2 regions of the Streptomyces rapamycinicus NRRL 5491 genome follow, and region 2 is predicted to be linked to the other one. Evidence: predicted binding sites of a transcription regulator. Region 2 holds the regulator's gene; the other holds the start of a gene.
The links. The regulator HrcA, encoded in region 2, represses chaperone genes, less so after heat shock. The targets are predictions, from matches to a motif close to TTNGCACTCNGNNNNNCNGAGTGCNAA.
Positions count from the first base shown of each region.

Region 1 (10,595 bases), 1.2 Mb from region 2:
GGTTCGAGCTGGGTCCGATCTTCGCGTGCGAGGCCTGTTTCGGGCCCCTCGAGGTCGCGTACGAGCTCCCGGCCGGCGACCCGGAGGGGCTGCGCCGGCGGATCGAAGCCGGCCCGAACAGCATCTGGCGCTACGCCCCGCTGCTGCCCGTCCCGGCGGACGTGGCGGATCTGCCGAGCCTGAACCCCGGCTTCACCCAGCTGGTCAAGGCCGACAACCTCGCCCGTGAGCTCGGCGTCACCGGTGAGCTGCACATCAAGGACGACTCCGGGAACCCGACCCACTCCTTCAAGGACCGGGTCGTCGCCATCGCCGTCCAGGCCGCCCGCACCTTCGGCTTCACCACCCTCTCCTGCTCCTCCACCGGCAACCTCGCCGGCGCGGTGGGCGCCGCGGCCGCCCGTGCGGGCTTCCGCTCCTGCGTCTTCATCCCGCACGACCTGGAGGCGGGCAAGGTCGTCATGGCCGCGGTCTACGGCGGTGAGCTGGTCGGCATCGAGGGCAACTACGACGACGTCAACCGCTTCTGCAGCGAGCTGATCGGCGACCCGGCGGGCGAGGGCTGGGGCTTCGTCAACGTCAATCTGCGGCCGTACTACGGCGAGGGCTCCAAGACCCTGGCGTACGAGATCTGCGAGCAGCTCGGCTGGCGGCTGCCGGACCAGATCGTCGTCCCGATCGCCTCCGGCTCCCAGCTCACCAAGATCGACAAGGGGCTGAAGGAGCTGATCGCGATCGGTCTGGTCGAGGACAGGCCCTACAAGATCTTCGGCGCCCAGGCCGAGGGCTGCTCCCCGGTCTCCGCCGCCTTCAAGGCCGGCCATGACGTCGTCCGGCCGCAGAAGCCGCGGACCATCGCCAAGTCGCTGGCCATCGGCAACCCCGCGGACGGCCCGTACGTCCTGGACATCGCCCGCCGTACGGGCGGCGCGGTGGAGGACGTGAACGACGAGCAGATCGTCGACGCCATCAAGCTGCTGGCCCGCACCGAGGGGATCTTCGCGGAGACCGCGGGCGGCGTGACCGTCGGCGTGACCAAGAAGCTGATCGAGGACGGGTTGCTCGACCCGTCCCTGACCACCGTCGTGCTCAACACCGGCGACGGCCTCAAGACCCTCGACGCGGTGGCCCCCACCACGGGTCCCTCCGCCATCATCCGCCCCACCCTTGACTCGTTCCGAGAGGCTGGACTCGCATGAGCGTCAACGTCCGAATCCCGACCATCCTGCGCACCTACACCGGCGGCCAGGCCGAGGTTTCCGCCGAGGGTGCGACCCTGGCCGAGGTCCTGGCGGACCTGGAGAAGAACCACGCGGGCATCTCGGCCCGCGTTCTGGACGACACCGGCAAGCTCCGCCGCTTCGTGAACGTCTACGTCAACGACGACGACGTCCGCTTCGCCGATGGCCTGGCCACGGCGACCCCGGACGGCGCCGGGATCTCGATCATCCCGGCGGTCGCGGGCGGCTGCTGACCCCGCGTCCCCCTCCTCACCTTTGGCATCGCCCCGTCCGGGGACAACCGGACGGGGCGATTCCGTCTGTGGAATCGCGATACAGTTGGCCGGATTCCCCGACGGCTCCGGGGTCGGAGCCACATATGAGAACTCGTCAAGTTGTGCGTAAAGTGTGAGCGCGAATTGTCGGGTTGGTGTGCTATGTCCGGCCCGGCTTGCCCGAACTTCACATAATTTCTCACTTTTAACCGTTCGGCCGTGCCCAGAATTCTCGTCCGATTGACCTGTTGCAGAGGGCGTTGGGACGGATACATTCAGCGGCGGTCGACGCGTTCCGGCGCACACCCCCCACATCCGGGGGGTGAGGTCTGACCCGGGTCCGCGGAGTGCGGTCCTGCGCAAGGGCCAGCAATAGGGGAGTTAGGAATGGCTCAGGGCACCGTCAAGTGGTTCAACGCGGAGAAGGGGTACGGCTTCATCGCGGTCGACGGTGGTGCGGACGTGTTCGTCCACTACAGCGCGATCCAGATGGACGGGTACCGCACCCTCGAGGAAGGCCAGCGGGTCGAGTTCGAGATCTCGCAGGGTCAGAAGGGCCCGCAGGCCGACATGGTCCGCGTGGCCGTAGGCTGACGCGCCGACGCGACGCAGCTGAAACGAATAAGTCCGTAGGGTCCGTGTCCCGAACAGGATACGGGCCCTTCGGCATGCCTGGTGCCATGGCTCCCCGGGCCCTGCCGCCCCTTCGGGCGCTTGCGCCCACCCGTCGCCCGGCCACCACCCCTTGAGGATGCCCTATGGGCGCTTGCACTCTATAGGTCCGAGTGCTAATCATTGGCGTTAGCACTCTGACGTTGAGAGTGACAGAAGGACCGGGTCGGTGAGGCCCGCCAGGCCGTGCGGGGTAAGGAACCGCGCGGCAGGTAGGCCGTCCGTCGCGGGCGCCAGCGCGGTCCGGAGCAATCCACCCCGTCTCTGGGAGGACCACTTCACATGGCCAAGATCATCGCGTTCGACGAGGAGGCGCGGCGCGGCCTCGAGCGCGGGATGAACCAGCTCGCCGACGCCGTCAAGGTCACCCTCGGCCCCAAGGGCCGTAACGTCGTCCTCGAGAAGAAGTGGGGCGCCCCCACGATCACCAACGATGGTGTGTCCATCGCCAAGGAGATCGAGCTCGAGGACGCGTACGAGAAGATCGGCGCCGAGCTGGTCAAGGAGGTCGCGAAGAAGACGGACGACGTCGCCGGTGACGGCACGACGACCGCGACCGTCCTCGCCCAGGCGCTGGTCAAGGAGGGCCTCCGCAACGTCGCCGCGGGCGCCAACCCGATGGCGCTCAAGCGCGGTATCGAGAAGGCCGTCGAGGCCGTCTCCGCCCAGCTGCTCGAGCAGGCCAAGGATGTGGAGACCAAGGAGCAGATCGCCTCCACCGCCTCCATCTCCGCCGCCGACACCCAGATCGGTGAGCTCATCGCCGAGGCGATGGACAAGGTCGGCAAGGAAGGTGTCATCACCGTCGAGGAGTCGCAGACCTTCGGGCTCGAGCTCGAGCTCACCGAGGGCATGCGCTTCGACAAGGGCTACATCTCCCCGTACTTCGCGACGGACATGGAGCGTATGGAGGCGTCGCTCGACGACCCGTACATCCTGATCGTCAACTCCAAGATCAGCAGCGTGAAGGACCTCCTCCCGCTGCTCGAGAAGGTCATGCAGTCGGGCAAGCCGCTGCTGATCATCGCCGAGGACGTCGAGGGCGAGGCCCTGGCGACCCTGGTCGTCAACAAGATCCGTGGCACCTTCAAGTCCGTCGCCGTCAAGGCCCCGGGCTTCGGTGACCGCCGTAAGGCCATGCTCGGTGACATCGCCATCCTTACCGGTGGCACCGTCATCTCCGAGGAGGTCGGCCTCAAGCTGGAGAACGCCGGTCTCGACCTGCTCGGCCGTGCCCGCAAGATCACGGTCACCAAGGACGAGACCACGATCGTGGACGGCGCCGGCGACACCGAGCAGGTGCAGGGCCGCGTCAACCAGATCCGCGCCGAGATCGAGTCCTCGGACTCGGACTACGACCGCGAGAAGCTCCAGGAGCGCCTGGCGAAGCTGGCCGGCGGCGTGGCCGTCATCAAGGCCGGTGCCGCCACCGAGGTCGAGCTCAAGGAGCGCAAGCACCGCATCGAGGACGCGGTGCGCAACGCCAAGGCCGCCGTCGAGGAGGGCATCGTCGCCGGTGGTGGCGTGGCCCTGCTCCAGACCGTCTCGGTCTTCGAGAAGCTGGAGCTCGAGGGCGACGAGGCCACCGGTGCCCAGGCCGTGCGCCTGGCCCTGGAGGCCCCGCTGAAGCAGATCGCGGTCAACGCCGGTCTCGAGGGCGGCGTCGTGGTCGAGAAGGTGCGCAACCTGACCCCGGGTCACGGCCTCAACGCCGCGACCGGTGAGTACGTGGACCTGATCGCCGAGGGCATCATCGACCCGGCCAAGGTCACGCGCTCCGCGCTGCAGAACGCCGCGTCGATCGCCGCGCTGTTCCTCACCACCGAGGCCGTCATCGCCGACAAGCCGGAGAAGGCCGCCCCGGCGGGCGCTCCGGGCGGCATGCCGGGCGGTGACATGGACTTCTGATCGATTCGGCGCGTTCGTTCGCCGGTCGGTCCGTACCGTCCAAACGTCGGGGCGGCACCCTCTCCCAGGGGTGCCGCCCCGACGGCGTATGCGGGTGCGGGTGCGTGCGGGTCCGTGCGGGTGCGGGTGCGTACGGGTGCGTGCGGGTGCGGGTGTGGGTCCGTGCGGGTGCGTGCGGGTGCGGGTGTGGGTCCGTGCGGGTGCGTGCGGGTGCGGGTGCGTGCGGGTGCGGGTCCGCGCGGATGCGGGGTCCGTGCGTATCCGGGAACCAGTCCCGGGCTCACCCCGTGGCCGACTCCAGGGCGGCGCGCAGATGGCCGTGTGTCTCGGCGAGGAGCTTCTCGGCGGTCGGGGCGTCGACCCCGCCCAGGATGGTGAGGATCGCGTTCTTCACCTCGCCGTCCGTGGCCGCCAGCGCGCTCTCGATCCGCTCGTCGGAGGCGCCGGTCGCCAGGAAGACGATCCTCCGCGAACGGGCGCGCAGCTTGTCGTTGGAGGCGCGCACATCGACCATCAGGTTCCCGAAGGTCTTGCCCAGCCGGATCATGGTGATGGTCGAGATCATGTTGAGCACCAGCTTCTGGGCCGTGCCCGCCTTCAGCCGGGTCGAGCCGGTGAGCAGCTCCGGCCCCACGATGATCTCGATGCCGTGGTCGGCCGCCTCGGCGAGCGCCGACCCGGAGTTGCAGGACAGCCCTACGGTGAGCGCGCCGCGTCGCCGGGCGTGCTCGACCGCGCCCACGGCATACGGGGTGCGGCCGGAGGCCGAGACGCCGACCACGGTGTCGTCGGGCCCGATGCCGAGCCGGTCGAGGTCCCGGGCGGCCAGCTCCGCGCTGTCCTCCGCGCCCTCGACCGAGGTCACCACGGCGTCCGGGCCGCCCGCGATCACCCCGACGACCTGCTCGGGCCGGGTGTTGAAGGTGGGCGGGCACTCGCTCGCGTCGAGCACCCCGAGCCGCCCGGCGGTGCCCGCGCCCGTATAGAGGAGGCGGCCGCCACGGGACATCCGTACGGCGATGGCGTCGATGGCGGCGGCGATACGGGGGAGCTGACCGGCGACGGCGGTGGGGACGGCGGCGTCCTCCGCGTTCATGATCCGGGCGATCTCGAGGGTTTCCAGCCGGTCGATCTCGGCGAGCTCGGGGCGGAACGCCTCGGTGGTCAGGGTGTCGAGCTGGGCGCGGAGCCGTGCGGAGTCGGCGGTAGTCATGGCGAAGCGGCTCTTTCCGGTACGTCAGCGTGAGGGTGGGGGTGACGGTGACTTGGAAGGGCAGCCACCGGGCGAAACAGCGACCGGTATCGGGGGTGGGCGCGTGCGGGCGGGACCGGCCCGGCTCAGCGGTGCCCGGGACGCGGATCGTGGCGGTGCGCGAGCGCCTCGTACGACGCGGAGAGCGCGGGCGCCGCCGATTCGTACGTCCGCTGGGCGACCCCTATGAACAGGCAGTCCACCACCAGCAGCTGGCTGGTCCGGCTGGACATGGCCGCCGGGCGCAGCTCGCTCTCGCGGGCCGTGGAGGTGGTGAGCACCAGGTCCGCGTACTGCGCGACCTCGCCGTTCGGCCGTCCCGTGATCGCGACGGTGGTCGCCCCGTGTTCGAAGGCCACCCGTAGCGGTTCGATGACGTCCGTCGTACGCCCGGAATGGGTGATCGCGATGGCGACGTCGCCGGAGTGCAGCTGGACCGCGTTGGTGACCGCGAGGTGCGGATCGGCGTGGGCGTGGGCTATCAGCCCGATGCGCAGCAGCTTCTGGACCAGGTCCTGGCCGACCAGGCTGGACGCCCCGACCCCGTACACATCGATCCGGCGGGCGGCGGCCAGCGCCGAGACGGCCGCCTCGACCTGGCTGGTGTCCAGCCCGGCGGCGGTGTCGGCGAGACACTGCTGCTCCTCCCGCGCCAGCTTGGTGACCACGTCGGCGATCGGATCGTCCACCGCGATATCCGCGGTGACGGCCGGGGCCCGGCCGGCGGCCTGCTGGGCGGCGAGCGCGGCGAGCGCGAGGCGCAGATCCCGGTATCCGGGGTAGCCGAGCAGCCGGGAGGTGCGGACCACGGTGGCCTCACTGGTGCCGGTCCGCTCGGCGAGCCCGGTGACGGTGAGCGCCGCGCAACCGGCCGGATCGCCCGCCACGGCTTCGGCGACGCGGTGCATGGAGCGGGTCATGGAGGGAGCTAACGTGCGGACCTTGGCGGCGAGGGCGGCCGGGGCGGGTGGGGCCGGTGTGACCGGTGAGACCGGGGGGATGGGGGGTGTGGCATCGGGCTGTGGAGGAGGCATGAAAGTTTCCTTCAGGTCGCTACTCACCAGCGAAAACTATTTCCGGCCACGATGCCCGTCAACCCTCCGGACGACGACGCGACGGGTCGGCGAGCGGGCGCGGGGCGAGTCGGACGGACCGTGCCAGCGCGCCCACGGCGGCGGCGTGGCCGCGGATGAAGCGAACAGGCGCCGGGAGGAAGCAAAGGTGACAATGGGACCCATGAAGCTCGAACAGGCACTGCACGCGGCCCGCGCCCTAGTCCTGGCCGACCTCGCGGCGGGGGAGGTCGCCCGCGCCGACATCGTCTCGCTGGTCGAAGACGCGATCGCGCACCGGCGGTGGTGGGTCGAGCAGTGGCCGGAAGGCGTCGCGTACGTGGCCGGTCTGGTCGCCCAGGACGTCCAGGACGCCCTGCTGGAACGGTACGGCCGCTGGCCGCTGTGCCCCGTCTGCACCCAGGGCGGCGACCTCCACGCCCTCGACGTGGAGCCCGAGTTGGGCCCCGACCCGCACTGGGTCTGCGGCAAGACGGCGGTCGCGGTGGCGCCCGTGGGTTCGCTGGGCACCACCCTCTGATGGCCGTCCTGATCGACCCGCCCTCGTGGCCGGGCCACGGCCGCCTGTGGTCCCACCTCGTCAGCGATGTCTCCTACGCCGAACTCCACGCCTTCGCCGCCCGCATCGGTGCCCCGCGCCGAGGCTTCGACCGCGACCACTACGACGTGCCGAGCGAGCTGTACGCGAAGGCGGTAGGGGCGGGCGCGGAGGAGGTCGGCAGCAAGGAACTCCTCCGCCGCCTCAAGGCCGCGGGCCTCCGCCGCCCCAAGCGGGCCGCGGGCGCGGAGTGATGCGGTTCCTACGGCTCCTACGGCCGACGGCTCCTACGGCTCCTACGGCCGACGGCTCCTAGGGTTCGATCAAGCCGACGCGGATGGCGTAACGGGTCAGCTCCAGCCGGTCCTTCAGGCCGAGTTTCCGCAGCAGGTTGGCGCGGTGACGCTCGACGGTCTTGACGCTGATGACGAGCAGTTCGGCGATCTGCTGTGAACTGTGCCCCTCGGCGACCAGCTTGAGGATCTCCTCCTCACGGCCGGTGATGGGACGTCCGGGGATGCTCTCGCCCTCCTGGAGGCGGCCCAGGTAGCTGTGGATGAGCGCGTTGACGGCACCGGGATAGAGGAAGGGCTCGCCGCGCATGGTGGCGCGGCAGGCTTCGACGAGGTCGCGGTCGGCGACGGACTTCAGGACGTAGCCGGAGGCGCCTGCCGCCAGCGCCTCGAAGAAGTACTGCTCGTTGTCGTACATGGTCAGAATGAGGATGCGCGTCTCCGGTTGGCTGCGGGCCAGTTCCCGGGCGGCCTGGAGACCGGTCAGGCGGGGCATGGCGATGTCGAGGATCGCCAGGTCCGGCCGGTGGGCGCGGGCGGCCTCGATGGCTTCGGCACCGTCTCCTGCCTCGGCGACGACGGTGAGGTCGGGTTCGCCTTCGAGGATGAGTCGGACTCCGCGGCGGACCAGAGCGTGGTCGTCGGCGAGCAGGATGCGGGTTTCGGTCGCCTCGGGCATGGTCACTGGCTCCGGCGGGGGGGGGGGGGCGGGGACGGGGGGGGGGGCAGGGACGGTTGACGGGAACGGGAACGGGGGCGGTTCACGGGAACGGGGACGAGGGCGGTTGACGGGGACAGTCAGGCGTACGTCGGTGCCGCCTCCCGGAGCGGACCCGAGGGCGAGTTCGGAGCCGATGAACAGGGCTCGTTCGCTTCTTCTCTATCACTCGCGCCCGTTGTCCCGGCCGGAGGAAGGGGCCGGGGCGGACAGGTGTCGGGCTGCGGGCCGCAACGGATGTCGGGATGGGGCCGGATGGGGGTCGTCCACCGGCGGACATGGGTGTCGGCACCGATGGTGGGGCGCACGGTCGCCATGTGACCGTTGCAGTGACGCCGTGCAGGCCGGTCCGTGGGAGGAGCAGCGATGGCACAGCCCGGAGACACCCAGCTGCGCGAGCTCGAGGAGCGGATGGCCCGGAGTGACCCGCGCTTCGCCCGTGGCCTGGGGGAGGGGCGGCCCTGTCGGCCATGGGAGTACCGGCGCGGACCGGGGTGGGCGCTGCTCACCGTCTCACTGATGATGCAGGTGGTCGGCATGCTGCTGCCGCAGGGCCTGCTCCTCGCGGCGGGTCTGGTGGTGGCGGGTATGGCGACACACCTGTTCGTATCCCCGCGCGGCCACCGGTCCGGTCGGTCCTGGCCCCGGCTGCCGCTTTCCCGGCACGGGCACGGCGCGAGTGAGCCGGGGCCGAGGCACGGATGAGCCCACATCGCGGCACGTCGCGCCCGGGCCGTAGCGGGTCCGAGCCCGAGCTGAAGGTCGACTTGCCCTTTGACGGAGGACGTATCCACCCCGTACGCCGCGACGGTGACACCCCGGCCCGGTTCCCGCTGACGAAGCCCGACGAAGCCCATGAAGCCCGACGAAGCCCATGAAGCCCGACGAAGTCAACGAAGCCAACGAAGCCAATGCAGCCGACGAAGCCGACGAGGGTGGTGACCCGTGGGACATGCCGACACCCTGCTCGCTCTGGGCGGCGCCTTCCTCGCCGCCGCTGTCCTCGCCCGCCTCGGCAGCCGGATCGGGCTTCCGACCATCCCGCTGTTCATGCTCGCCGGGATACTTCTGGGCCCTCACACCCCGGGCCTGGTCCTGGTCGAGGACGCGCGTGACTTCGAGATGCTCTCCGCCCTCGGGCTGGTGCTGCTCCTGTTCTACCTGGGCCTGGAGTTCCACCTCGACGATCTCCGAAGCGGCGGCCGGCGCCTGCTGGCCGCGGGCGGTATCTACCTGCTGCTGAATGTCGGCGCGGGCCTCGGGTTCGGGTTCGCCCTTGGCTCGGGTGCCAGGGAGGCCCTGGTGCTCGCGGGCGTCCTGGGCATCTCGTCCTCCGCGATCGTCACCAAGATCTTGATCGACTTGGGCCGGATCGCCCGCCCGGAGACGCGTCTGATCCTGGGCGTCATCGTGGTGGAGGACGTCTTCCTCGCGCTCTACCTCGCAGCACTCCAGCCCGTCATCAGCGCTGCCCAGGGCGTTCAGGAGACAGTTCTGCAGGCGGGCAAGGCATTCGGATTCCTGCTGGTGCTGGCGGCCGCGGCCCGCTACGGCACTCGGCTGATCGCACGTCTGATCGCGGTCCGGGACAACGAACTGCTGGTCATCAGCTTCCTCGGCACCGCGGTCCTCGTGGCCGGAGTCTCCGAAGTCCTCGGAGTCGCCGATGCCATCGGCGCCTTCATGGCCGGGCTGATCCTGGCGGGCACCCCCTCCGGGCCGCGGATCCGCGAACTGGTGCACCCGCTGCGCGACGCCTTCGCGGCCATCTTCTTCTTCGCCTTCGGATTGGCCATCGACCCCGGCGACATGGCGTCCGTCGCCGCTCCGGTGGCCGCCGCCGCGGCGCTGACCATCGTCATGAACGTGATCGCCGGACTGCTCGTGGCACGCCTCTACCACTACGGCCCCGAGCCCGCCGCGGACATCGCCACCACGCTCCTGGCGCGCGGGGAGTTCGCCCTGATCCTGGCCGCCATGGCAACCAGCGCCGGACTCGATGCCAGGCTGGCGCCGTTCATCGCCGGTTACGTCCTGGTCCTCGCCGTCCTCGGCCCCGTCGTCGCCGGGCGCGCGCACTTGCTGGCCCGCGCGCTGCGGTCGGCACGCGCGGCCCTGCCCGGCGGGCGACCGGAGCTCGCCCCTGCCCCTGCCGCTCCCGCCCCTGCCCCGGCACCGGACTCGCCCGGTGCCACCGGGCCCCGGGCTCCCGGTGCCGGGGCGCGGTCGGTGTCATCCGTACGGTGGCCATCCCCACCCGTGTCATCCGCGCGGGAAGCGGAGCGGTGACGCCGGGCTGCCCAGGCTCTGGCGGGCTGGCGGCCGTCGCCAGGCCGCCACGCTGTCGCGCCGTCGCGGCTTCACCGAAGCCCGGTGGCGGTGCCAAAGCCCGGTGGAGGTGTCGGAGCCCGGATGAGATGCCGAAGCCCGATGGAGGTGCCAAAGCCCGGAGGAGGTACCGGAGACCGGAGGAGGTAGCGGAGACCGGCGACGCACTCAGGCTCCGCCCGGCGACCCACCCAGCCTCCACCGGGCGACGCGCCCGGCCCCGGGCTCCGCTACCGCGTCTCCGAGCCCTTCGACGGCCGGGACTCCGGAGCGTACGAGGCAGCCGACGCTGCCCCCGACGCCGACGCCGACGCTGCC
Region 1 covers NZ_CP085193.1:6,702,785-6,713,379, forward strand. The annotation lists gene thrC (threonine synthase) at 1-1,199, shown strand, start outside; gene LIV37_RS28205 (MoaD/ThiS family protein) at 1,196-1,474, shown strand; gene LIV37_RS28210 (cold-shock protein) at 1,883-2,089, shown strand; gene groL (chaperonin GroEL) at 2,450-4,075, shown strand; gene murQ (N-acetylmuramic acid 6-phosphate etherase) at 4,356-5,288, opposite strand; gene LIV37_RS28225 (MurR/RpiR family transcriptional regulator) at 5,414-6,388, opposite strand; gene LIV37_RS28230 (hypothetical protein) at 6,564-6,920, shown strand; gene LIV37_RS28235 (DUF4031 domain-containing protein) at 6,920-7,192, shown strand; gene LIV37_RS28240 (response regulator) at 7,251-7,910, opposite strand; gene LIV37_RS28245 (DUF3040 domain-containing protein) at 8,316-8,654, shown strand; gene LIV37_RS28250 (cation:proton antiporter) at 8,895-10,238, shown strand; gene LIV37_RS28255 (Cmx/CmrA family chloramphenicol efflux MFS transporter) at 10,508-10,595, opposite strand, start outside.
Region 1: the regulator HrcA is predicted to act here: its motif matches at 2,261-2,287, upstream of groL (chaperonin GroEL).

Region 2 (10,595 bases):
GCGGAGCACCAGCATCATCTCATCGAACAGACGCTGGACCAGGGCTACTTCCTTCGGGTCCCCGGTGGCGCTGACTTCGTTGCCCCGCACATGAATATCGGTCGCCGGGAACGCGTTCTCGATCACACGCAGCAGCGCGTCACCAGATCCCAGGACCATGACCATGGGGTGCTTGTTCGGGACCGTGAACTGCGCATGCGCCTGCGGTGCTGTGGTTGGTTGCGTCATGGGCCGGCTCTCTGGCCTGCTTCTACCTCCCGATACAAGGGTTCTCGCCGCTCGACAACCTTGGGTTCCAAGGGTACGACGGAGCACCGACAACACCCGAGCCCTTTTACTCCTATCCGCTGATCGCCCGCTCACTTGGGGCCTCCGCGCCCCCTGATGATCCAGCGGCCGGGGCCCGAGCGCCAGGCCCCGCCCCGCGCCCCGCGCCGTCCCTGGCCCGCGCCCTGGACTACGCCTGGCGGAAACCGATCGTCGGGACGGCCCGGCGCAGTGGCCAGGGGCGGGCGGCGGCCGGGAGCAGCCGGTCGAGGAAGGCGTAGCGGCGCAGCGCGCGGGCGGGCTGGTCGTCATAGGCGCGGGCGTGCTGCCACCAGGCGGCGATCTCGACCCAGCCGGGCGCCGACAGCGAACCGCCGAACTCCTGCACCGACAGCGCGGCGGTCAGCCCCGCGAAGGCCAGCCGGTCGGCGAGCGGCCACCCGGCGAGCGTGCCGGTGACGAAACCGGCGACGAACACGTCCCCGGCCCCGGTGGGGTCCAGGGCCTCCACGGAGATCGCGGGCACCTCGGCGGTCTCGCCGGTGCGGCCGTCGACCGCGTACGCCCCCTCGGAGCCGAGCGTGACGACGGCCAGCGGGACCAGGTCGGACAGGGCCCGGGCGGCGGCGCGCGGGCAGTCGGTGCGGGTGTAGCGCATCGCCTCCTCGGCGTTGGGCAGGAACGCCTCGCAGTGCTCCAGCTCGGCGAGGTCGGCCGGGTCCCAGCGGCCGGTGTCGTCCCAGCCGACGTCCGCGAAGACCCTGCTGCCGCGGCGGGCGGCCTCGGCGACCCACTCCTGGCCGCGGCCGGGCACCAGGGAGGCCACGGCGGCGCGGGCCGGGGGCGGGCAGCTGGGCGCGGGCTCCTCGGGCGGCGGGGCCTCATGGCCGTGGGAGACCATGGTCCGCTCGCCCTCGTAGGCCATGGAGACGGTCACCGGGGAGTGCCAGCCGGGGATCGTGCGGGACAGCGAGAGATCGATGCCCTCGCCGTGGTCCAGGGCGTCCCGGCAGTAGTCCCCGTAGTGGTCGTCGCCGAAGGCGGCGGCGAGCGAGGTGCGCAGGCCGAGCCGGGCCAGGGCGGTGGCCATATTGGCGACGCCGCCGGGGCTCGAGCCCATGCCGCGGGCCCAGGACTCGGTGCCGCGGACCGGGGCGCTGTCAAGACCGGTGAAGATGATGTCCAGGAAGACCGTGCCGGTGAGATAGACGTCGCAGTCCGCGTCGCCGGGGCGGCGCACGTCCGCGAGCGGGTCGAGCAGGTGGTAGCCCGCCGCCGTGAGCTTGCCGCCGTCGTGTGTCGTCACCGCGCTCTCCCAGGTCTTGCCGGTCCGCCTCCGCCGTCGGACGCGGGTGCGGCCAGTGTGCACGATGGCACCGACAACGGGCCGGGGTCCGGCCCACCGCCACCCTCGGCGGTCATCGGTCCCGGCGGCCCCCGGCGGTCATCGGTCCCGGCGACCCCCGCCGGGGCGCCCTCAGCGCCGTTTGGGCAGCGCCACCGTCATCAGGTCCTGGGCGACCGTGAGCTCCCCGTCGAACCCCGCGTCCCGCGCCTGGCGCTCGAATTCGAAGGGGTCGCCGTAGCGCTGCGAGAAGTGCGTCAGCACCAGGTGGCGCACCCCGGCCCCGGCGGCGAGCCGGGCGGCCTGCCCGGCGGTCAGATGCCCGTACTCGACGGCCAGGGCCTCCTCCTCGTCCAGGAAGGTCGACTCGATGACCAGCAGATCGCACCCCTGCGCCAGGGCGTCGGCGCCGTCGCACAGCCGGGTGTCCATGATGAACGCGAAGCGCTGCCCCCGGCGCACCTCGCTGACCTCCTCGAGCGCCACCGTGCGCCCCCCGATCTCCAGCACCCGATCCCGCTGGAGCCGGCCGATCTCCGGGCCGCGGACGCCGAGGGCGGCGAGCCGCTCGGGCAGCATCCTGCGGCCGTCCGGTTCGATCAGCCGGTAGCCGTAGGACTCGACGGGGTGCGAGAGCCGGGCGGCCTCCAGCGTGTACGCGGGGGTGCGGGCCAGCACCGCGCCGTCACCGGCGACCGGCTCCTCGGTCAGTGCCACCGTCTCGCGGTAGGCGGTCGCGTAGCGCAGCCGATCGAAGAACCGCTGCCCGCTCGCCGGGTAGTGGGCGGTCACCCGGTGCGGCACCCGGTCGAGGTTGATCCGCTGGATCACCCCGGCCAGGCCCAGGGAGTGGTCCCCGTGGAAGTGGGTGACGCAGATCCGGTCGATGTCATGGGCGGCGACCCCGGCCCTCACCATCTGGCGCTGAGTGCCCTCGCCGGGGTCGAACAGCAGGCCCTCGCCGTCCCAGCGCAGCAGATAGCCGTTGTGGTTGCGATGCCGGGTCGGCACCTGGCTGGCGGTGCCGAGGACGATCAGTTCCCGCGCGGACAAGGGTTATCCGGGGGGCCAGTTGAGCCCGCGGCCGCCCAGGACGTGGGCATGCGCGTGGAAGACGGTCTGACCGGCGCCGGAGCCGGTGTTGAACACCACGCGGTAGCCCGTCTCGTCGAGCTTCTCATCCGCGGCGACCGCGCCCGCCTCGCGCAGCACGTCCGCGGTGACCTGCGGGTCGGCCGCCGCGAGGGAGGCGGCGTCCGGGTGGTGCGCCTTGGGGATCACCAGGACGTGCGTGGGCGCCTGGGGGTTTATGTCGCGGAAGGCGACGGTGGTGTCCGTCTCGCGGACCACGGTGGCCGGCACCTCCCCCGACACAATCTTGCAGAACAGGCAATCGGCCTGCGGTTCTCCCGCCACCGGTGGCTCCTCACGGATCGTCGGCACGTACGGTCCGGATGGTACCGGGAGGGCCTGCCGACGGAAGCGATCGCGGACTATTCGCTCCGGCCGCCGCCCCCGGTGCCGCCCTTACCGTCCTCACCGGCGCCGTCATCGGCACCGACCTGGCCTGCGCCGCCCTCGGTGGACGGATGCTCCCAGGGGTGGCCGCGGGTCGGCTCGGGAGCCTCCGTGGTCCGGTGCTCCCAAGGGTGGCTACGGGTCGGCTCAGGAGCCTCAGTCGTCCGGTGCTCCCAGGGAGGGCTGCGAGTCGGCTCGGGGGCCTCCGTGGTCCGGTGCTCCCGGGTGGGACTGCGGGTCGGCCGGGGGCTCCCGGTGTCCGAGCCGCCGCCCTGGCACTCCCCGATCACATTCGCCTCGAAGACCTTCCGGCCGTCCACCTGACCGGTCAAGTCGCCCCGGACGCAGTGGTCCTCCCGGACGTAGGTGACCCGGCCCCTGATCCTGACGTCCTTGTCGTTGTCGGTCCTGCCGTGGCAGTCCACCCGTGCGTCGGTCTCCCCGGACCGCTCGCTCTGCGAGTCGCTCCGCGAGGGCGAAGCGGCACCCGCCGTACGGCCGTTCCTGAACTCGGCGTTGCAACTCATCCAGCGGACGCCGACACCGCCCCGCTCCAGCGCCTCGGTGGCGACCTGGTCCGTGGTGATCGCGACCGTCACGGAGCTGATGCCGCCGCCGGTCGGCTCACATGCCGTCACCGCGACCGCCGCCGCGCCGACCGCCGCGACGGCGAAGAGCGTCCGTCCCCGTCCTGTCCGCCGTGCCCGTCTCGTCTGCCGTGTCCGTCGTGCCTGCCTTGCCTGGCTCAATACCCCCATAGGGGGTAGGTTCCCATCGGCCGGCGCGAACCGGAAGGCCGTCCTCGGCCAGGTGCGGACGTACCTGGCGAGGGCCCCCGGAGGGGCCCCCGGAGGGGCCTCTCACCCCCAGCGGCCGGTGCGGCCGAGCAGCAGCGCGGCGGCCGCCGTTCCCGCCGTGGAGGTGCGCAGCACGCTCGGGCCCAGCCGGTACGGCCGCGCGCCCGCCTCGGCGAAGGCCGCCAACTCCTCCGGCGTCACGCCCCCTTCGGGCCCGACGACCAGCACGATCTCGCCACTCGCGGGCAGTTGGGCCGTGGCGAGCGGTTCCCCGCCCTCCTCGTGGAGTACGGCGGCGAATTGGGCTTCGGCGAGAAGCCGGGCAACCTGCCGGGTCGTCATCGCGTCCGTGACCTCGGGGAAGGTCAGCCGACGGGACTGCTTGCCCGCCTCGCGCGCGGTCGACCGCCACTTGCCGAGCGCCTTGAGGCCGCGCTCGCCCTTCCACTGGGTGATGCAGCGGGCGGCCGACCACGGCACGACGGCGTCCACACCGGTCTCCGTCATGGTCTCCACCGCCAGCTCACCCCGGTCGCCCTTGGGCAGCGCCTGGACGACGGTGATCCTCGGGTCCGGGGCGGCCTCCCGGCGCACCTCGTCCACCGCGACCTCGAGCCGGTCCTTGCCCTCCACGGCCGCCACAGTGCCCTGGACGCCCGTACCGTGACCGTCCGTCAGCACCACCGGCTCACCGACGCGCAGCCGCCTTACGGACACCGCGTGGCGCCCCTCCGGGCCCTCCAGCCAGACCCGGGCCCCCGCGGCCGCCCCCGCCAGGGAGTCGGCCACGAACACCGGGGCGGTCACGACACCGCACCCCGCTGGGGCTGAAAGCCCAACGCGGCCCGCGCCGCGTCGAGTTCCACCGCGAGCGTCTCCACCAGCCGCGCGGCGGGCAGGTCACGCGCCAGCCGGTGGCCCTGCCCGGCCCACAGCGCCATCCCCTGGGGGTCGCCCGCCTTCGCGGCCGCCTTACGGAGACCGGAGGTCATGTGGTGCAGCTGGGGGTAGGCGGCGGGCGCGTACGGGCCGTGCTCGCGCAGGAAGCGGTTGACCAGGCCCCGTGCCGGGCGCCCGGAGAAGGCGCGGGTCAGCTCGGTACGGCCGAACAGCGGATCCGTCATCGCCTGCTTGTGCAGGGCGTTCGCCCCGGACTCGGGGCACACCAGGAACGCGGTCCCCAGCTGGGCCGCGACCGCGCCCGCGGACAGCGCCGCGGCGATCTGCGAACCACGCATGATCCCGCCCGCCGCGATGATCGGGATCTGGACGTACTCCCGGACCAGAGTGATCAGCGACAGCAGCCCGAGCCCGACGCCCATCCCGTCCGCGGCCGGGTCATTGCTGTACGTGCCCTGATGGCCGCCCGCCTCCACGCCCTGCACACAGACGGCGTCGGCGCCCGCCCACTGGGCGGTCTGCGCCTCGACGGGCGAGGTCACGGTCACGACCGTACGGGTGCCGACCTTGGCGAGGGCGTCCAGGACGGCGCGGGTCGGGCAGCCGAAGGTGAACGAGACGACCGGGACCGGGTTGTCGAGGAGCACGGCCAGCTTGGCGTCGTACGCGTCGTCCGAGCCCGACTCCGGGTCGCCCAGTGAGGTCTCGTACCAGGCCGCCTCGCCGGTGAGCCGCTCGCCGTAGGCCGCGACGGCGGCCGGGTCGGGGTTGGGCGGCTGCGGCATGAACAGATTGATGCCGAAGGGCCGGTTGGTCAGCCCCCGCAACTGTTTGATCTCCTCATACATCGCCTCCGGCGTCTTGTAGCCGGCGGCGAGGAAACCGAGGCCACCGGCCTCGGAGACAGTGGCGGCGAGCTGCGGGCAGGAGGCTCCACCCGCCATCGGCGCCTGCACGATCGGGTACCGGTAAAGATCGGTCAGCGCGGAGGACATGGCCACATCGTGTCATGCCCTCCGCACCGGCTCACCACCGGATCACCGCCCGTTGAACGCGTCCTTCAAGCGCGAGAACAGCCCCTGCTGCCCCGGCTTGAACTCGCCGGTCGGGCGCTCCTCGCCGCGCAGCTTGGAGAGCCGCCGCAGCAGTTCCTCCTGCTCCGGTTCCAGCTTGGTCGGGGTCGTCACCTCGACGTGCACGATCAGGTCGCCCCGGCCGCCGCCGCGCAGATGGGTGATGCCGCGCTGGTGCAGCGGGACCGACTGGCCGGACTGGGTGCCGGGCCGGATGTCGATCTCCTCCAGGCCGTCCAGCGTCTCCAGCGGCACCTTGGTGCCGAGGGCCGCCGCGGTCATCGGGATCGTCACCGTGCAGTGCATGTCGTCACCGCGCCGCTGGAAGACGGGGTGCGGCACCTCGTGGATCTCCACGTACAGGTCACCCGCCGGGCCGCCGCCCGGTCCGACCTCGCCCTCACCGGCCAGCTGGATCCTGGTGCCGTTGTCCACACCGGCGGGGATCTTCACCGTAAGGGTGCGCCGCGAGCGGATCCGGCCGTCGCCCGCGCACTCCGGGCACGGGGTCGGCACCACGGTGCCGAAGCCCTGGCACTGGGGGCACGGCCGCGAGGTCATGACCTGGCCCAGGAAGGACCGCGTCACCTGGGAGACCTCACCGCGGCCACGGCACATGTCACAGGTCTGCGCCGAGGTGCCCGGCGCCGCGCCCTCGCCGCTGCACGTCGTGCAGACGACCGCGGTGTCGACCTGGATGTCCTTGGTGGTCCCGAACGCGGCCTCGCTGAGCTCCACGTCCAGCCGGATCATCGCGTCCTGACCGCGCCGGGTCCTGGAACGCGGACCGCGCTGCGAGGCGGTGCCGAAGAACGCGTCCATGATGTCGGAGAAGTTGCCGAAACCCGCGCCGAAGCCGCCGGCGCCACCGCCGCCCGGCCCTGCGTTCGGGTCCCCGCCCAGGTCGTAGACCTGCTTCTTCTGCGGATCCGACAAGACCTCATAAGCGGCGTTGATCTCCTTGAACCGCTCCTGGGTCTTCGGATCCGGGTTCACGTCCGGATGCAGCTCGCGGGCGAGCCGCCGGAATGCCTTCTTGATCTGGTCCTGCGAGGCATCACGGGGCACGCCCAGGACTGCGTAGTAGTCCGTCGCCACTTACGACTCCGCCAGGATCTGTCCGACGTAACGTGCCACTGCGCGTACCGCTCCCATCGTTCCGGGGTAGTCCATGCGGGTCGGTCCGACCACGCCGAGTTTGGCGACCGCCTCGTCGCCGGAACCGTAGCCGACCGCGACGACCGAGGTGGCAGTGAGCCCCTCGTGAGCATTCTCATGCCCGATCCGCACGGTCATAGCCGAGTCCTTGGCCTCGCCCAACAGCTTGAGGAGGACGACCTGCTCCTCGAGTGCCTCCAGAACGGGCCGGATCGTCAGGGGGAAATCATGCACGAAACGCGTGAGGTTCGCGGTGCCGCCGATCATCAGCCGCTCCTCGGTCTCCTCCACGAGCGTCTCGAGCAAGGTCGCCAGTACGGTCGAGACGGTCCCCCGGTCCTCCTGTTCGAAGGACTCCGGAAGATCCTGCACCAACTGCGGCACATCCGCGAAACGCCGCCCCACGACCCGGCTGTTGAGCCGGGCTCGCAGATCGGCGAGCGAATCCTCGGTGACCGGGCTGGGGCAGTCGACCATGCGCTGCTCCACCCGGCCGGTGTCGGTGATCAGCACCAGCATCACCCGGGCCGGGGCCAGCGGGAGGAGCTCCACATGGCGCACCGTCGAACGGGTCAGCGACGGATACTGCACCACCGCCACCTGCCGGGTCAGCTGCGCCAGCAGCCGGACCGTGCGCCCCACCACGTCGTCGAGGTCGACCGCGCCGTCCAGGAAGTTCTGAATGGCCCGCCGCTCCGGGCTGGACAGCGGCTTGACTCCGGCCAGCTTGTCCACGAAGAGGCGATAGCCCTTGTCCGTGGGGATCCGCCCGGCGCTCGTATGCGGCTGGGCGATGAAGCCCTCGTCCTCCAGAGCGGCCATGTCGTTACGCACCGTGGCCGGGGAGACGCCCAGCCGGTGCCGCTCGGTGAGCGCCTTGGAGCCGACCGGCTCCTCCGTGCCCACATAGTCCTGGACAATGGCACGCAGCACCTCGAGTCTGCGTTCGCTGAGCACCCCGCGCACCTCCAGTCCAGCGGTCTCATCAGGTCGTCCGCCTGGCACTCACCGGGCACGAGTGCCAGAACCCCTCCGCCAGTGTACGGCGGGGTGTGGTGGCATGGGCAAGAGCCGCCGCTGTCAGCAACTCTCCCCCATCCCCGTTGAGCTAGCGTCGCGGTATGGAGACGTGTTGGGAAGAGGCGGGCTGGGAGCGGCTCGCGTCCGGTGTCGCCCGCCGTCGGATGCCGGAGTGGGACGAGACGGTCGGCGTGGTCGTCGGACGGACCGACATCCTCGTCGTGGACACCGGCGCGACCCTGCGCGCCGGGGCCGAGCTGCGCTCCGGGATCACCCGGCTGACCGGCCGCCGCCCCACCCGGATCGCGCTCACCCATCCGCACTTCGACCATGTCCTGGGCTCGGCCGCCTTCGCGGGCTGCGAGGTCTACGGGGCCACTGGGCTGGACGAGCTGCTGCGCCGTGAGCGGGAGACGCTGCGCGAGGACGCGATCCGCCACGGGGTGGACCGGGACGCCGCCACCGAGGCCGTGGACCATCTGGCCTCCCCGCACCACCTGGTCTGCGGGGAACTCACCCTCGACCTGGGCGGCCGTACGGTGCTGCTGGCCAATGTGGGACCCGGCCACACCGCCCACGACCTGGCAGTCCTGGTGCCCGGCCGGCCCGAGGTGGTCTTCTGCGGCGATCTGGTGGAGGAGTCCGGCACGCCCCAGGCCGGGCCCGACGCGATCCCCGGCCACTGGCCCGCCGCGCTCGACCGGCTGCTCGCCCTCGGCGGCGCGGACGCGCGGTACGTCCCGGGGCACGGCTCCGTCGTGGACGCCGCGTTCGTACGGGCCCAACGCGACGAACTGGCCGCCCGCTTCGGCGTGTCCGGCCAGCCGTCGCTCTAGTCGTTCGCCTAGTCGTTCGCCCGGTTGTGCGCCTGCCGGAGCGGGTGGCCGTCGCGCGCTATCGTCATCCGGATGCGACAGTACGACCCGGACCTGACCCCGCCCTGGAAGCGGCAGCGGCCCGCCCCCGAGGTCCCCGCCGAACCGGACCTCGTCGTGGAGGAGGCCACCACCGGATTCTGTGGTGCCGTGATCCGCTGCGAGAAGACCGCCCAGGGTCCGACGGTCACTCTGGAGGACCGCTTCGGCAAACATCGCGTCTTCCCCATGGAGCCGCGCGGTTTTCTGCTCGAGGGGCGTGTCGTCACCCTCGTACGCCCGCGCGCGGCGGCCCCCAGCGCGCCTCGGCGCACGGCCTCGGGGTCGATCGCCGTGCCGGGGGCCCGCGCGAGGGTCGCCCGCGCGGGGCGCGTCTATGTCGAGGGACGCCATGACGCGGAGCTGGTCGAGCGGGTCTGGGGCGACGATCTGCGCATCGAGGGCGTCGTCGTGGAGTACCTGGAGGGCGTCGACGACCTGCCCGCCATCGTCGACGACTTCGCCCCCGGCCCGGACGCCCGGCTCGGCGTCCTCGTCGACCATCTGGTGACGGGCTCCAAGGAGTCCCGTATCGCCGCGCGGGTCACCGGCGAGCATGTGCTGGTCCTAGGCCACCCCTACATCGACATCTGGGAGGCCGTGAAGCCGTCCTCCCTCTCCATCCCGGCCTGGCCGACGGTGCCGCACGGCCAGGACTGGAAGAAGGGCGTCTGCCGCGCCCTGGGCTGGCCGGAGAACACCGGGGCCGCCTGGCAGCGGATCCTGTCCTCGGTCCACTCCTACAAGGACCTCCAGCCGGAGCTCCTGGGGCGGGTGGAGGAGCTGATCGACTTCGTGACGGCCCCACAGGGCTGATGGCCGCCGTAAGGGGCTTGGACGGCCGCCGTAAGGGGCTGACGGCCGCTGTGAGGGGCTGACGGCCGCTGTAAGGGCTTGATGACTCCCGGAAGGGCAATGGGCTCCCGTACGGGCCATTGGGCTCCGTACGGGCAATGGGCTCCCGTACGGGCAATGGGCTCCCGTACGGGCTATTGGGCTCCGTACGGGCTGACGGCCCCCGCCTCAGTCCACCAGGTCCCGCACCACCGCGTCCGCCAGCAGCCGCCCCCGGAGCGTGAGCACGGCCTGCCCGCGCCGGTACGGCTCCGGCTCCAGCAGGCCGTCCTCCAGGGCGCGAGCGGCGGCCGCCGCACCGGCCGGGCGCAGCAGCTCCAGCGGGCAGCCCTCGACCAGCCGCAGCTCCAGCAGGATCCGCTCCACCCGGCGCTCCTCGGCGGACAGCAACTCCCGGCCCGCGCCGGGTGACCGGCCCTCGCCCAGGGCCTGTGCGTACGCCCCGGGGTGCTTCACGTTCCACCACCGCACACCGCCCACATGGCTGTGCGCGCCGGGGCCCGCGCCCCACCAGTCGGCGCCGCGCCAGTACAGCTCGTTGTGGCGGCAGCGCCCGGCGGGCGAGGTGGCCCAGTTGGAGACCTCGTACCAGGCGAACCCGGCGGCTGTAAGGGTCTCCTCGGCGATCAGATAGCGGTCCGCGTGCACATCGTCGTCGGTCATCGGCACCTCGCCGCGCCGGATTCGCCGCGCCAGCTGGGTGCCCTCCTCGACGATCAGCGCATAGGCCGACACATGGTCCGGGCCC
Region 2 covers NZ_CP085193.1:7,888,658-7,899,252, reverse strand. The annotation lists gene LIV37_RS32835 (PhoH family protein) at 1-228, opposite strand, end outside; gene LIV37_RS32830 (carbohydrate kinase family protein) at 458-1,573, opposite strand; gene LIV37_RS32825 (ribonuclease Z) at 1,745-2,665, opposite strand; gene LIV37_RS32820 (histidine triad nucleotide-binding protein) at 2,669-3,028, opposite strand; gene LIV37_RS32815 (hypothetical protein) at 3,106-3,768, opposite strand; gene LIV37_RS32810 (16S rRNA (uracil(1498)-N(3))-methyltransferase) at 3,991-4,734, opposite strand; gene LIV37_RS32805 (nitronate monooxygenase) at 4,731-5,822, opposite strand; gene dnaJ (molecular chaperone DnaJ) at 5,865-6,998, opposite strand; gene hrcA (heat-inducible transcriptional repressor HrcA) at 6,999-8,015, opposite strand; gene LIV37_RS32790 (MBL fold metallo-hydrolase) at 8,180-8,914, shown strand; gene LIV37_RS32785 (DUF3097 domain-containing protein) at 8,987-9,808, shown strand; gene hemW (radical SAM family heme chaperone HemW) at 10,016-10,595, opposite strand, start outside.